DNA from 4 places in the Pseudomonas sp. S3_B08 genome. Region 1 is predicted to be linked to each of the others. Evidence: predicted binding sites of a transcription regulator. Region 1 holds the regulator's gene; each other region holds the start of a gene.

What was found. The regulator FliA, encoded in region 1, starts transcription of late flagellar genes. The targets are predictions, from matches to a motif close to CTAAAGTTTNNNNNNNNNNNGCCGNTAA.
Region 2: motA (flagellar motor stator protein MotA) is a predicted target of FliA. The motif match lies at 1,820-1,847, and genes of this name have one in related genera.
Region 3: AB4N73_RS09490 (methyl-accepting chemotaxis protein) is a predicted target of FliA. The motif match lies at 2,312-2,339, and genes of this name have one in related genera.
Region 4: AB4N73_RS15855 (flagellar protein MotY) is a predicted target of FliA. The motif match lies at 1,516-1,543, and genes of this name have one in related genera.

What each region holds. Positions count from the first base shown of each region.
Region 1 is NZ_CP162750.1:584,445-587,746, forward strand. Features, by position in the region: gene fleN (flagellar synthesis regulator FleN) at 100-930, shown strand; gene fliA (RNA polymerase sigma factor FliA) at 927-1,667, shown strand; gene AB4N73_RS02760 (chemotaxis response regulator CheY) at 1,835-2,206, shown strand; gene AB4N73_RS02765 (protein phosphatase CheZ) at 2,225-3,013, shown strand; gene AB4N73_RS02770 (chemotaxis protein CheA) at 3,067-3,302, shown strand, end outside.
Region 2 is NZ_CP162750.1:5,375,156-5,378,457, forward strand. Features, by position in the region: gene rhdA (thiosulfate sulfurtransferase) at 1-168, opposite strand, end outside; gene AB4N73_RS24270 (HDOD domain-containing protein) at 211-1,749, opposite strand; gene motA (flagellar motor stator protein MotA) at 1,916-2,767, shown strand; gene motB (flagellar motor protein MotB) at 2,771-3,302, shown strand, end outside.
Region 3 is NZ_CP162750.1:2,082,128-2,085,429, forward strand. Features, by position in the region: gene AB4N73_RS09485 (pyridoxal phosphate-dependent aminotransferase) at 1-533, opposite strand, end outside; gene AB4N73_RS09490 (methyl-accepting chemotaxis protein) at 575-2,200, opposite strand; gene AB4N73_RS09495 (glycerate kinase) at 2,506-3,302, opposite strand, start outside.
Region 4 is NZ_CP162750.1:3,516,704-3,520,005, reverse strand. Features, by position in the region: gene rnt (ribonuclease T) at 1-406, opposite strand, end outside; gene pyrC (dihydroorotase) at 403-1,449, opposite strand; gene AB4N73_RS15855 (flagellar protein MotY) at 1,610-2,524, shown strand; gene AB4N73_RS15850 (argininosuccinate synthase) at 2,654-3,302, shown strand, end outside.

The sequences.
Region 1 (3,302 bases):
TTTGTACCTACATCGATGGTCTGCCACGCATTGTTCCGATCAGGAACGCGCAGCCAGTAATGTGGCCTCCGTCTATGCAAGACAAGGTAAAGAAATAACATGGGCAGCATGCATCCCGTACAGGTGATCGCGGTGACCGGCGGCAAAGGTGGCGTCGGCAAGACTAACGTGTCAGTGAACTTGTCGCTGGCGCTGGCAGAGCTTGGCCGTCGGGTCATGCTGCTGGACGCCGACCTGGGCCTGGCGAACGTCGACGTTCTGCTGGGGCTGACACCCAAGCGCACACTGGCCGACGTTATCGAAGGCCGTTGCGAACTGCGCGACGTGCTGTTGCAAGGCCCGGGCGGGATTCGCATCGTGCCGGCGGCCTCCGGCACGCAGAGCATGGTGCACCTGAGCCCGGCGCAACATGCCGGCCTGATCCAGGCGTTCAGCGACATCGGCGACAATCTCGACGTGCTGGTGATCGACACCGCTGCGGGTATTGGTGACTCGGTAGTCAGTTTCGTTCGTGCCGCGCAAGAGGTGTTGCTGGTGGTCTGCGACGAGCCGACTTCGATCACCGACGCTTACGCGCTGATCAAGTTGCTCAACCGCGACTACGGCATGAACCGCTTCCGCGTGCTGGCCAACATGGCGCAGAGCCCGCAAGAAGGGCGCAACCTGTTCGCCAAGTTGACCAAGGTCACGGATCGCTTCCTCGACGTCGCCCTACAATACGTCGGCGCCGTGCCATACGACGAAAGCGTGCGCAAGGCAGTGCAGAAGCAGCGCGCCGTCTACGAAGCCTTTCCCCGTTCCAAGTGCGCACTGGCCTTCAAAGCCATCGCCCAGAAGGTCGATACCTGGCCGCTGCCCGCCAACCCGCGCGGGCATCTGGAATTTTTCGTCGAGCGTCTCGTGCAGCAAACCGCAGGGCCTGTGATATGACCGCCAGTGGCATGAATCTTTACAAAAAGTCGGCGCGTGACGCGCAATACGAATTGATCGAGCGTTACGCGCCACTGGTCAAGCGCATTGCCTATCACTTGCTGGCGCGCCTGCCGGCCAGCGTGCAGGTCGAAGACCTGATCCAGGCCGGGATGATCGGTTTGCTGGAAGTCTCGACCAAATACGACGCCAGCAAAGGCGCCAGTTTCGAAACGTACGCGGGCATTCGAATCCGCGGCGCGATGCTCGATGAAGTGCGCAAAGGGGATTGGGCGCCACGCTCGGTTCACCGTAATACCAGGATGGTCAGCGACGCGATTCGCTCGATTGAAGCTAAAACCGGCCGTGACGCTAAAGATCACGAGGTTGCGGCCGAACTCCAATTGAGTCTCGACGATTACTACGGGATTCTGAATGACACCTTGGGCAGTCGCCTGTTCAGTTTCGACGACCTGTTGCAGGACGGCGAACACGAAGGGCTGCACGAGGATGGCGCCAGTGCTCATATGGAGCCGTCACGCGATCTGGAAGATGAACGCTTTCAGGCGGCGCTGGCGGACGCGATTGCCAATTTGCCGGAGCGTGAGCGACTGGTGTTGGCGCTGTACTACGACGAAGAGCTGAACCTCAAGGAAATCGGTGAAGTCCTTGGCGTCAGTGAATCGCGGGTCAGCCAGTTACACAGCCAGTGCGCGGCCCGTCTGCGGGGGCGTTTGGGGGAGTGGCGAGCGCGCTGAAGGCAGTGTGGGGACACTGCGAAACGAGGCTGGTGCGGTGATGAACGGCGCCGGTCTCGATCCGTTGTGCTCCAGACAAACTTTAAGTGCTGCGCCGATTGATTGAAGTGGCGCGTCCAGGTGCTGGGCGCGTTTAAGACTGCTTGGAGGTCGAATTGAACAAAGACATGAAAATCCTCATCGTTGATGACTTCTCAACGATGCGGCGGATCATCAAGAACCTGCTGCGCGATCTTGGGTTCACCAACACCGTCGAGGCCGACGATGGCACCACTGCCATTCCGGTGCTCAACAGCGGCAGCATCGACTTTCTGGTAACGGACTGGAACATGCCGGGCATGACCGGTATCGACCTGCTGCGTCACGTGCGCGCCGATGAAAAACTCAAGCACCTCCCGGTGTTGATGGTGACTGCTGAAGCCAAGCGCGAGCAGATCATCGAGGCCGCTCAGGCCGGTGTGAACGGTTACGTAGTCAAACCTTTCACGGCTCAGGCGTTGAAAGACAAAATCGAGAAGATTTTCGAACGCATCGGCTGATGAATGCGCGGGGGAGCTATGGAGCATAACGAATCATCACAGGGCGATTTCGAATCGACCCTGAAAAAACACGCGGTCGAACTGGTCGAGAGCCTTGAAAAAGGCAAGTTCGGCGACGCGGTGCAACTGATCCATGAGCTCAATCAGACCCGTGACCGCGGCCTGTATCAGGAAGTGGGCAAGCTCACACGTGAACTGCACAGTGCGATCGTCAATTTCCAGATCGATCCGCACATGCCGCAGGCCGAGGAAGTGTCGCAAATCACCGACGCCACCGAACGCCTGGGCTATGTGGTCAAGCTGACGGAAGCCGCGGCCAACCGCACCATGGATCTGGTGGAAAGCGCCACCCCGGTGGTCAACAGTCTGGCTGATGAAGCGCAGACGTTGAGCGCCGATTGGGGCCGCTTCATGCGTCGCGAGGTCGGGGCTGAAGAGTTCCGTGAACTGGCGCGCCGGGTCGACGGTTTTCTGTCACGCAGCAGCACGGACAACCGTGCGGTGTCGAGCAACCTCAACGACATCCTGCTGGCTCAGGATTACCAGGACCTCACAGGTCAAGTGATCAAGCGTGTGACCCAACTGGTCACCGAAGTCGAAAGCAATCTGCTCAAACTCGTGCTCATGGCCAGTCAGGTCGACCGCTTTGCGGGCATCGAACATGACCGCGCCGCAATGCTTGCTGAAAAAGATCCACAAAAACATCTCTCGCAGGGTGAAGGTCCGCAGATTCATGCCGATAAACGAGAAGACGTTGTGTCCGGTCAGGACGATGTGGACGATTTGTTATCCAGCCTTGGATTCTAGAGTTTCGGAATTCGGGTTTTTTGGGTTTTTAGACCTGTAGGAGCACCCCATTAATGAGCTTCGGCGCCGATGAAGAGATCCTTCAGGATTTCCTGGTTGAGGCCGGCGAGATTCTTGAGCAACTGTCCGAACAACTGGTCGAGCTGGAAAGCCGTCCGGATGATGCAGATCTGCTCAATGCAATTTTTCGCGGTTTCCACACTGTAAAAGGGGGCGCCGGCTTCCTTCAGCTCAATGAGCTGGTGGAGTGCTGTCACATCGCCGAAAACGTGTTCGACATCCTGCGCAA
Region 2 (3,302 bases), 1.2 Mb from region 1:
CTGGCCGAGCTGGGTGCGTTTCGGGTCGACAAAACGTGCGCCGGGCAAGTGACCTTCGGCATACCGGGCAGGGCTGGTCAGGTCCACCAGTATCAGTTCCGGGGACTCCAGACGCGGCAGCAGGTCGCTCGGCTCGATGACAAGCGGCAAGCCAGAGAAGTCAGACATGTGAGGTCTCCAGAGCACAAAGGGGAGGATTGTAGCGCAGGCTCATTGGCCACGGCTGCTAAAGCTGTGCAGGGCTTTTTCGATGCACTGCGCGGTTTTGCCGAAGGCTTGCACAGTGATGTCGGCGAAGGGGCCGCCGCCCTGATCGGCAACGACGATCATGATCACCCGACCATTGTTGACCAATGAACGCAGAAACAGATGTTCGCCACGAAACAGCGTGCGCAGGCTCGCCGGTAACAAGGCCGAGAATTGTGCGTTGTTCTCCGGCGTAATCCGCACCTGCGCCTGCTGAGCGAGCAGGCGCTGCAGGACTTTGCTCTGGCTGACGACAAAACTCAGCGCCGCCGCATCCTTCGGCAAACCGGCGGTCTGGTGTACGCGCAGGGTCGAGTGCGTGCGGTCGGCCATCAGAATCATCACCCGGCGCATGCCGCTGGCCACCAGTGCCTCGCGAGCGGCGACGGTCAGGCTCATGGCATTGGTGAAGCGGCTGGGTTCGGCGAGCAGTTCGGCGCATTGCCGACGCCACTGGCCCAAGTCATCCGCATTCGGCGCTGCTGCCGGGAGCATGCCGGCCGGCAAGCGACGAGTGCCCCACGGCCAGATCAGCGAAACCGCCGGGTGCCACAAATCGGGCATCGCATGCTGACGCGCGCTGTTCGCCGCTTGCTGGTGCAACTGTTGCTGCACTTCGTCCATGGAAATCTGCAGATAGAGGCTGGTCAGGTACTGCCAGCGCTTGCTGTGCGGACTGTCCCAGGCCTGTTGCGCCGACAGCGCCAGCCCATTGGCCAGCAGCACGGTATTCGCCGGCTGGTTGAGCCAGCGGCGCAATGTCGGGTCATCGTCGAGGCGATTCTGCTGGCGCAGCGGGTGTTCACTGTCGCGGGCGATGCGCAGCACTTTGACCAGTTCGCGTTGTTCGCTGAGCAGCAATTTGTAGCCTTGCTCGACCCAGATCGGCAGATGCCAGGCGTGGACCAGTGCCTCGGCGATCTTCAACAGGCGCACGCCGAACAATTGCTTTTCGACCACACGTGCCGACTCGCCCTTGTGGATCACGCGCAGTTCCCACTCCTCGAGCAACTGCGGATACGTCAGTGCCAAGGGCCACAGCGGCGACAAAAACAGCAAGCTGCCCCAATGAATGTCCTGCCACAGCCGCGCGAGGCGACTGGCAAAAAAACCGTTGGCCTGTTGTGTCGCGTGTTGGCTGATCAGTTGCAATTGGCGCAAAGCCTTGGGGATTTGCCGGTGCGGTTCGGCGGGCAGGCGCGCGAGCAATTCTTCGGTGCGGGCAAGGCCCAGGCGATTGATTGCCACCTCAAGATTTTCCGCCGGCGCGGCCATGGTGCCGTGGGTGTGACGATTCGCCTCACGGATGACGCTCAAGGCCAGCGCCGGGCTGTCCTGCATCAGATCGGCGATGTCGCGCAGCGAGCTGCGATTGTCGCGGATCGCCCGGCAGACTTTGTCGTGAGCCTCTTGTGGTACGGGCAGGCGGACGCTGTCGAGCAGCTTGACCCAAGCCTGGAGCGTGGTCGGTATTACCGATGGAATGTTCGTTTCATTAGCCATGTCTGGACGAGATCTTCACTGACTGTAGACGCGCCCGGCATGGGCTAAATTGGCTTTTCGCCTGAACTGGCTATAGTCTGGCGCAGTTTTGCCGATAAGTAGAAGAAGAGATTTTTTAACTTCCGAATATGACCTTGAACCCGACTTAAACAAGTACCTTCTACCTATGGCTAAAATTATCGGCATCATCGTCGTATTCGCGAGCGTGCTCGGCGGATACGTGCTCTCCCACGGCAAGATTGCCGCTCTGATCCAGCCCTTCGAGGTGATGATCATCGGCGGTGCGGCCCTCGGCGCATTTCTCCAGGCCAACCCCGGTTACATGACGATGCACGTGCTCAAGAAATCCCTGAGCATGTTCGGTTCGCGCTTCACTCACACTTTCTATCTGGAAGTGCTCGGGCTGATCTACGAGATCCTCAACAAGAGCCGCCGCGAAGGCATGATGGCGATCGAAGGCGACATTGAAGATGCCGCCGCGAGCCCGATCTTCGCCAAGTACCCGGCGGTGCTCAAGGATGAACGCATGACCGCGTTCGTCTGCGACTACCTGCGCATCATGTCCTCCGGCAACATGGCTCCGCACGAACTGGAAGGCCTGTTCGACATGGAACTGTACAGCCTCAAGGAAGACCTCGAGCACCCATCGCACGCGGTCAACGGCATCGCCGACGGCATGCCCGGTTTCGGTATCGTTGCGGCGGTACTCGGTATCGTGGTGACCATGGCTTCGTTGGGCGAGGGCGACCAGGCGTCGATCGGTCTGCACGTGGGTGCGGCACTGGTCGGTACCTTCTTCGGTATTCTCGCGGCCTACGGTTTCTTCGGTCCGCTGGCGCATTCCCCGGCCCACGATGCCAAGGAAGAGCTCAACGTCTACGAAGCCATCAAGGCCTCGCTGGTGGCTTCGGCGTCCGGCATGCCGCCGTCGCTGGCGGTCGAGTTCGGACGCAAGGTTCTGTACCCGGCGCACCGTCCGAGCTTCGCCGAGCTGGAACAAGCGGTTCGCGGTCGCTAAGTCATGGAAAATAATCAGCCGATCATCGTCAAGCGCGTCAAGCGCATTGCCGCCGGGCACCACGGCGGGGCGTGGAAAATCGCTTTCGCCGACTTCGCCACGGCGATGATGGCGTTCTTTCTGGTGCTGTGGCTGCTGTCCACCGCTACGCCGGAACAGAAGATCGCCATCGCCGGTTATTTCAAGGACCCGGTCGGCTTCTCCGAAAGCGGCACGCCGTACATCATCGACCTCGGCGGTACACCGACCCTGGCGCCGGAAAACACCCTCAACCCGGAAGTGAAGTCGCAACCGCAACCGGACAAGGTCACGGTCGACACCGATCAGGTTGAAGGCATGGCCGAGCAGGTCGAGAAGGAGCGTCTCGAACTGCTCCTGCAAGAACTGCAGAACAAGGTCGACGAGAACCCGCAACTGCAGAAGTTCAAGGATCAGATCCTCTTCGAAATCACCCCGAACGGCTTGCGCATCCAGATCATGGACGCCGAGAACCGGCCGATGTTCGACTCAGGTTCCGCACGCCTGAAACCGTACT
Region 3 (3,302 bases), 1.5 Mb from region 1:
CTGGGATTGTTCGGACTGTTGAGCAGCATGGCGCGCGTTCGCGGGGTAATGCGCGCGGCAACATCGGCCGGGTCGACACGGAAACCGTTGTCGGGGCGTACCGGCACCGCAATCACCTTGGCACCGCAGGCGCCAAACACACCTTCGTAAGTGACGTACATCGGCTCAGCGACGATCACTTCATCGCCCGGATCGAGCAGACACTGCGCCACCGAGTACACCGCGCATTGTGCGCCGGGCAGGACAATCACCTGATCAGGATCAACCCGTTGACCACTGCGCTGGCGATGACGCTCGGCAATCAGCCTGCGCAGCTCAAACCGCCCACGCACATCGGCGTAATGGGTATCACCGGCCAACAGGCTATCGATCGCGCCATGGACGATCGGCAACGGCGTATCGAAATCCGGATCGCCGACGCTCAACAACAAAACATCAACGCCCTCGGCGCGCAGTTCCAGCGCTCGGTCGTGAATCTGCCAGGCAGCGGCACCCTCCCCGGCGATTCGTTGGGTCAAGGCTGAATAGCGCATGTACGTCTCCTGTTAGCGCGGTTTCCAGCCTTCACCGTATCTCAAATCACGAAACGCGCCACCATGGCGTTCAAATCCACTGCCAGTCGCGACAGTTCGTGGGTCGCGGCGCTGGTCTGGTTGGCGCCGGCGGCCGATTGCGTGGCGAGGTCGCGGATGTTGACCAGATTGCGATCGACTTCGCGGGAGACTTGCGCCTGCTCTTCCGAAGCGCTGGCGATAACCAGGTTGCGTTCGTTGATCTGGTGAATCGATTGCGTGATCTGCTCCAGTGCCACGCCAGCCGCGCGGGCCATTTCCAGAGTGGACTGGGTACGCTGGTTGCTTTGCTGCATCGAGGAGACCGCTTCACCGGTGCCGTTCTGGATGCCGGCAACCATTTTCTCGATTTCCTGGGTCGACTGCGCGGTGCGATGGGCCAAGGCTCGCACTTCATCAGCCACCACGGCAAAGCCACGGCCAGCCTCGCCGGCACGCGCGGCTTCAATCGCAGCGTTGAGCGCCAGCAAGTTGGTCTGCTCAGCGATGGCGCGAATCACGTCCAGCACCTTGCCAATGTCACGACCTTGCGCGGCGAGGCCTTCGATCATCTGCGCGGTGTTCTGCACGTCGTGAGTCATGGTCTGGATCGCGTCGACGGTTTTCACCACCTGATCACGACCTTCGCGGGCGGCGTGGGTCGACTGGTTTGACGCTTCGGAAGTCGACACGGCGTTGCGCGCCACCTCTTCCACCGCAGCGGTCATCTCGTTGACGGCCGTGGCGGCCTGTTCGATTTCATTGTTCTGCTGCTGCAGCCCGCGCGACGCTTCTTCAGTGACGGCGCTGAGTTCTTCGGCAGCGGCGCCCAGTTGCGTGGCGGAACCGGCGATCTGCTCGATGGTTTTGCGCAGGTTGGACTGCATCGCTGCCAAGGCTTCAAGCAAGCGCGCCGGTTCGTCCTTGCCGTCGACTTCGATGGCTTTGCTGAGGTCGCCGTCGGCAATGGTTTGCGCAGCGAGCACGGCGCGGTTGAGTGGTGTGACGATGCTGCGGGTCAGCAACCAGGCAAGCAACACGGTGGCCAGCGCCGCGATGACGGCGACGATAATGATCCCGGTGATGGCGCTGTCATAGTTTTCACCGGCCTTAATGGCCGCCGCTCTGGCCCCGGCGGTATTCATGCCGATCAGCTTGTTGAGCTGCTCGCCCATCTGATCGGTGCCTTCCTTGATGCGGGTGTTGATCAAGGCACGCATTGCTTCCAGATCGCCCTGGCGCGACAGCTCAAGCATCCGGTTCTGCGCTTGCAGATAGTTATCGAGGGTGGTCGAAAACGTCTGGAAAACTGCGTGCTCTTCAGGACCTGCCGGCAACGCAGCATAGCTGGCCTGAGCTTTGCGCACCTTGTCGACCAGCACCGCGATGCGGGTTTCTGCCTCTTGCAGGCTGGCCGGTTCGCGATTGACCAGCACACGGAACGAGAGAATGCGCATGCGCAGGACGTTTTCCGTGACCACGCTGAGGTGGGTCACGCTTGGCAATTGGTTGGTGTCCATGTCGACCGACGCCTGACGAATGACCGTCATGCGGCTGACGGCGAATACGCCGAGGACAATCACCAGCAAGGCGATAAAGGCAAAACCGAGGAAAGCACGGGGCGCGATATTCAGGTTACGCAGGGACATGGTCGGACTCTCGAAAGAAAGAAACTGCGAGCGTCCATGCCGTGAGCACTGGCCCATAGCGGGCGACAGTCCGGCGGCACTGAGTTGTGGTTTTGTGTGCGCCTGACCGTTGTATCGGCCAGGCTTGAGGAAGGTTTCGGGTCTGCGGTAAATATTTTTCAGGACGTGGCAACAATCAAAAACTGCTCCGCTGCCCTTGGTAGGAGCTGTCGAGTGCAACGAGGCTGCGATCTTTTGATCCTGCTTTTAAAAGTCAAAAGATCGCAGCCTCGTTGCACTCGACAGCTCCTACATAGGCAAGCCGATCAGCGTTGGGCGGCGAGTTGCCAGACCCGAGCAATATCGGTGGCGCGTTCACGCAGCAGGCGCGGTGCTTCGGCGCAGGCTTGTTCGAGTGTCATCGGTCCGCTGGTCACGGCGAAAGCGGCGTCGATGCCGTGTTGATAGAGCTCCTGATAGCCCTCGCCCAAGGTCCCGGCAATCACGATCACCGGCACAGCGTGTTGTTTGGCAACTCGCGCAACACCGAACGGCGTTTTGCCGCGAAGGGTTTGCGCATCGAAGCGGCCTTCTCCGGTAATCACCAGATCCGCACCTCTGACCGCGTCAGCGAGCCCGACCAGTTCCGCTACCACCTCGACGCCCGCCTGAAACTGCGCACCGAGAAAAGCCTTGGCAGCAAACCCCAGACCACCCGCCGCGCCGCTGCCCGGTTCATCGCGCACGTCCCTGCCCAATGCTTGCGCGCAGAGTTTGGCAAAGTGCCCCAGCGCCTGATCAAGTTGCTCAACCTGCGCAGGCGACGCGCCCTTCTGAGGGCCGAAAATGGCCGAGGCGCCGTGGGGGCCGCAGAGCGGATTATTGACGTCGGCGGCGATGTCGAAACGCACATCGGCCAGACGTCGATCAAACCCACTCAGGTCCAATCGCGCCAGTTGCGCCAAGGCCAGGCCGCCGGGCACCAGCGACTGATTCTGCGCATCCAGCAACTTCACCCCCAGCGCCTGCATCGCCCCGGCGCCGGCGTCATTGGTCGCGCTGCCGCCAATCGCCAGAATCACCCGTTGCGCGCCGGCATCCAGCGCTGCACGAATCAATTCAC
Region 4 (3,302 bases), 2.9 Mb from region 1:
TGCTGTTGTGCCCGACCAGAATCGCCCGTTTGCAACCGTTGGCTTTGAGGGCCTTGCGGATGCCACGGAAAATATCGGTCAGCGCGGTTTCTTCACTGACGGCCATGCGCAGCGGATGATCAAGCTTGATCCCGGTGAACTCCAGCGCTGCCGCTTCAACGTTCGCACCTTCGAATGGCTCGACGCGGAAGAAGTAGGTGTGATCCGGGTAGACGAAACCCTTTTCATCCATGGCGATGGTGGTCGCGGCAATCTCCAGCAGGGCATCGGTGGCTGCGTTGAAGCCACCGGTTTCTACGTCGACGACAACCGGCAGGTAGCCGCGAAAACGCGCTGCCATCGGGTGACGGGAACCGCCGCCACCACCTTGACCGTCCAGCTCATCGTCGAAATGCTCTTCACTCACGCGTGTTCCTCCAGCAGGCGCCAGCGCAGTTTTTCACCGGCGCGCAGCGGGATAACGGTCAGCTCGCCAAATGGCAGGCTGGTCGGGGCGGTCCATTCTTCGCGAACCAGGGTGATGCGATCGGTGTTTGCCGGCAGGCCGTAGAAACGCGGGCCGTTGAGGCTGGCGAAGGCTTCGAGCTTGTCCAGCGCATTACGCTGTTCAAACGATTCGGCATACATCTCGATGGCGGCGTAGGCGGTGTAGCAACCGGCGCAACCGCAGGCGGCTTCCTTGGCGTGCTGGGCGTGGGGCGCCGAGTCGGTGCCGAGGAAGAACTTGGCGCTGCCGCTGGTGGCGGCATCGAGCAAGGCTTCCTGATGGGTGTTGCGCTTGAGGATCGGCAAGCAATAGAAGTGTGGCCGAATCCCGCCCACCAGCATGTGGTTACGGTTGTACAACAGGTGGTGCGCGGTGATGGTCGCGCCGACGTTGGCCGAAGCCTCGTTGACGAATTGCACGGCGTCACCGGTGGTGATGTGCTCGAACACCACTTTCAGCGTCGGGAAACGCTCGACCACGCGGCGCATGTGCTCGTCGATGAAAATCTTTTCGCGGTCGAATACATCGACGTCGCCACGGGTGACTTCACCGTGGATCAACAGCGGCATGCCGACTTCGGCCATGGCTTCCAGCGCCGGGAAGATCTTGTCGATGCTGGTCACGCCGGAATCGGAATTGGTGGTCGCGCCGGCCGGGTAAAGCTTGGCGGCGTAGACGAAACCGCTGGCCTTGGCCTGACGAATTTCTTCCGGTTGGGTGCGGTCGGTGAGGTACAGCACCATCAACGGCTCGAACTGACTGCCGGCCGGGCGGGCAGCGAGAATGCGCTGACGATAGCCGTCGGCTTCAGCGGCGTTGCGCACCGGCGGTACCAGGTTCGGCATGATGATCGCGCGCCCGAAGGTGCGGGCCACATCGGCAACGGTATTGGTCAACACGGCACCATCGCGAAGATGAATGTGCCAGTCGTCGGGACGCAGCAGGGTCAGGCGGTCGGACATGAGGGGATTCCAGGCGGGTCAAACTGAGGCGAATGCTACCGGAAAAGACTCTTGCAGGCACCCGCTATCAAGTTTTGCCACAAGCGTCCGATATCCCGAAGGTATGCCGTAAACATTGTGTGAATCGGTGTTTGTGTTTCACAAGCCAATGGAGCCTCCCGTGCGCCAGCGTTATTTAGCCCTGCTCAGTGTGTTTGCCAGCCTTCCCGCGATGGCGCTGACTTACCAGACCCGTCTGGAGAACATTGAGTGGACGGTCGCCGGCGACCAGTTCGAATGCCGCCTGACGCAACCGATCACTGATTTCGGCTCGGGCGAATTCGTGCGCAAGGCCGGTGAGCAGGCGATCTTTCGCCTGAATGCCTACAACGCCATGCTTGGTGGCGGCTCGGCGACGTTGCTCGCTGCCGCTGCACCGTGGCAGCCGGGGCGCGGCGACATCAATCTGGGCTCGGTACGGCTGGGCAGCGGCAATGTGTTGTTCAACAGCTCGCAATCCCAGGCCGGTGGGCTGATCAGCGGTCTGCTGGACGGCCGTAGCCCGGTAGTTCGCCGTGCGTCTGGCGATGGCCGGGTGTCGGAAGTGCGTTTGTTGCCGGTGAAATTCAGCAAGGCGTTCAACGACTACCAAGGCTGCGTGGCGAAATTGCTGCCGCAGAATTTCGACCAGATCAAGCAATCGCAGATAGGCTTTCCCGGCGAAGGCGTTGAGCTGGACCCGGCTGCCAAGGCCAAGCTGCAAGTGATGCTCGAATACATGAAGGCCGACCCGACGGTGAACCACATTGACCTCGACGGCCATTCCGACAACAGCGGCAATCGTCTGACCAACCGCGAATTGTCGCGCCGCCGCGCGCTGGCGGTAGTCGATTTCTTCAAGGCCAACGGCATTCAGGAATCGCAGATCACCGTGCGTTTCCACGGCGAGCAGTATCCGATCGTGCCGAACACCAGCAAAGCCAATCGTGCGAAGAATCGCCGGGTCAATGTGAAACTGTCACGTGTGGCACCGACCACAGCCCCTGCGCCAGCGCCGCAAGCGAGTACGCCAGCCACCGCCGCAGCGACTTCCTGACTCGCCGGTCATCGTCGCGCTCTCGACAGATTCTGTCGCTTTGTCGTCTTAAGCTGTCGCGCCTCTGTAAATTATCGCGTTTGAGCGGTAGACTCCCCGGCTTTCCGTAGAACCCCGTGGAGTGATGGCATGGCGGACGTAAACAAGGTCGTTCTGGCGTATTCCGGCGGCCTGGACACTTCGGTGATCCTCAAGTGGCTGCAGGATACTTATAACTGTGAAGTGGTGACTTTCACCGCCGATCTCGGTCAAGGCGAAGAGGTCGAGCCGGCCCGCGCCAAGGCTCAGGCCATGGGCGTCAAAGAAATCTACATCGACGATCTGCGCGAAGAGTTCGTGCGTGATTTCGTGTTCCCGATGTTCCGCGCCAACACCGTTTACGAAGGCGAGTACCTGCTGGGTACTTCCATCGCCCGTCCGCTGATCGCCAAGCGCCTGATCGAAATCGCCAACGAAACCGGCGCCGACGCCATTTCCCATGGCGCCACCGGCAAGGGCAACGACCAGGTGCGCTTCGAACTGGGCGCCTACGCGCTCAAACCAGGCGTGAAAGTGATTGCCCCTTGGCGCGAGTGGGACCTGTTGTCCCGTGAGAAGCTGATGGACTACGCCGAGAAGCACGCGATCCCGATCGAACGCCACGGCAAGAAAAAATCCCCGTACTCGATGGACGCCAACCTGCTGCACATCTCCTATGAAGGCGGCGTGCTGGAAGACACCTGGACCGAGCACGAAGAAGACATGTGGCGCTGGACCGTCTCCCCGGAGAAGGCTCCCG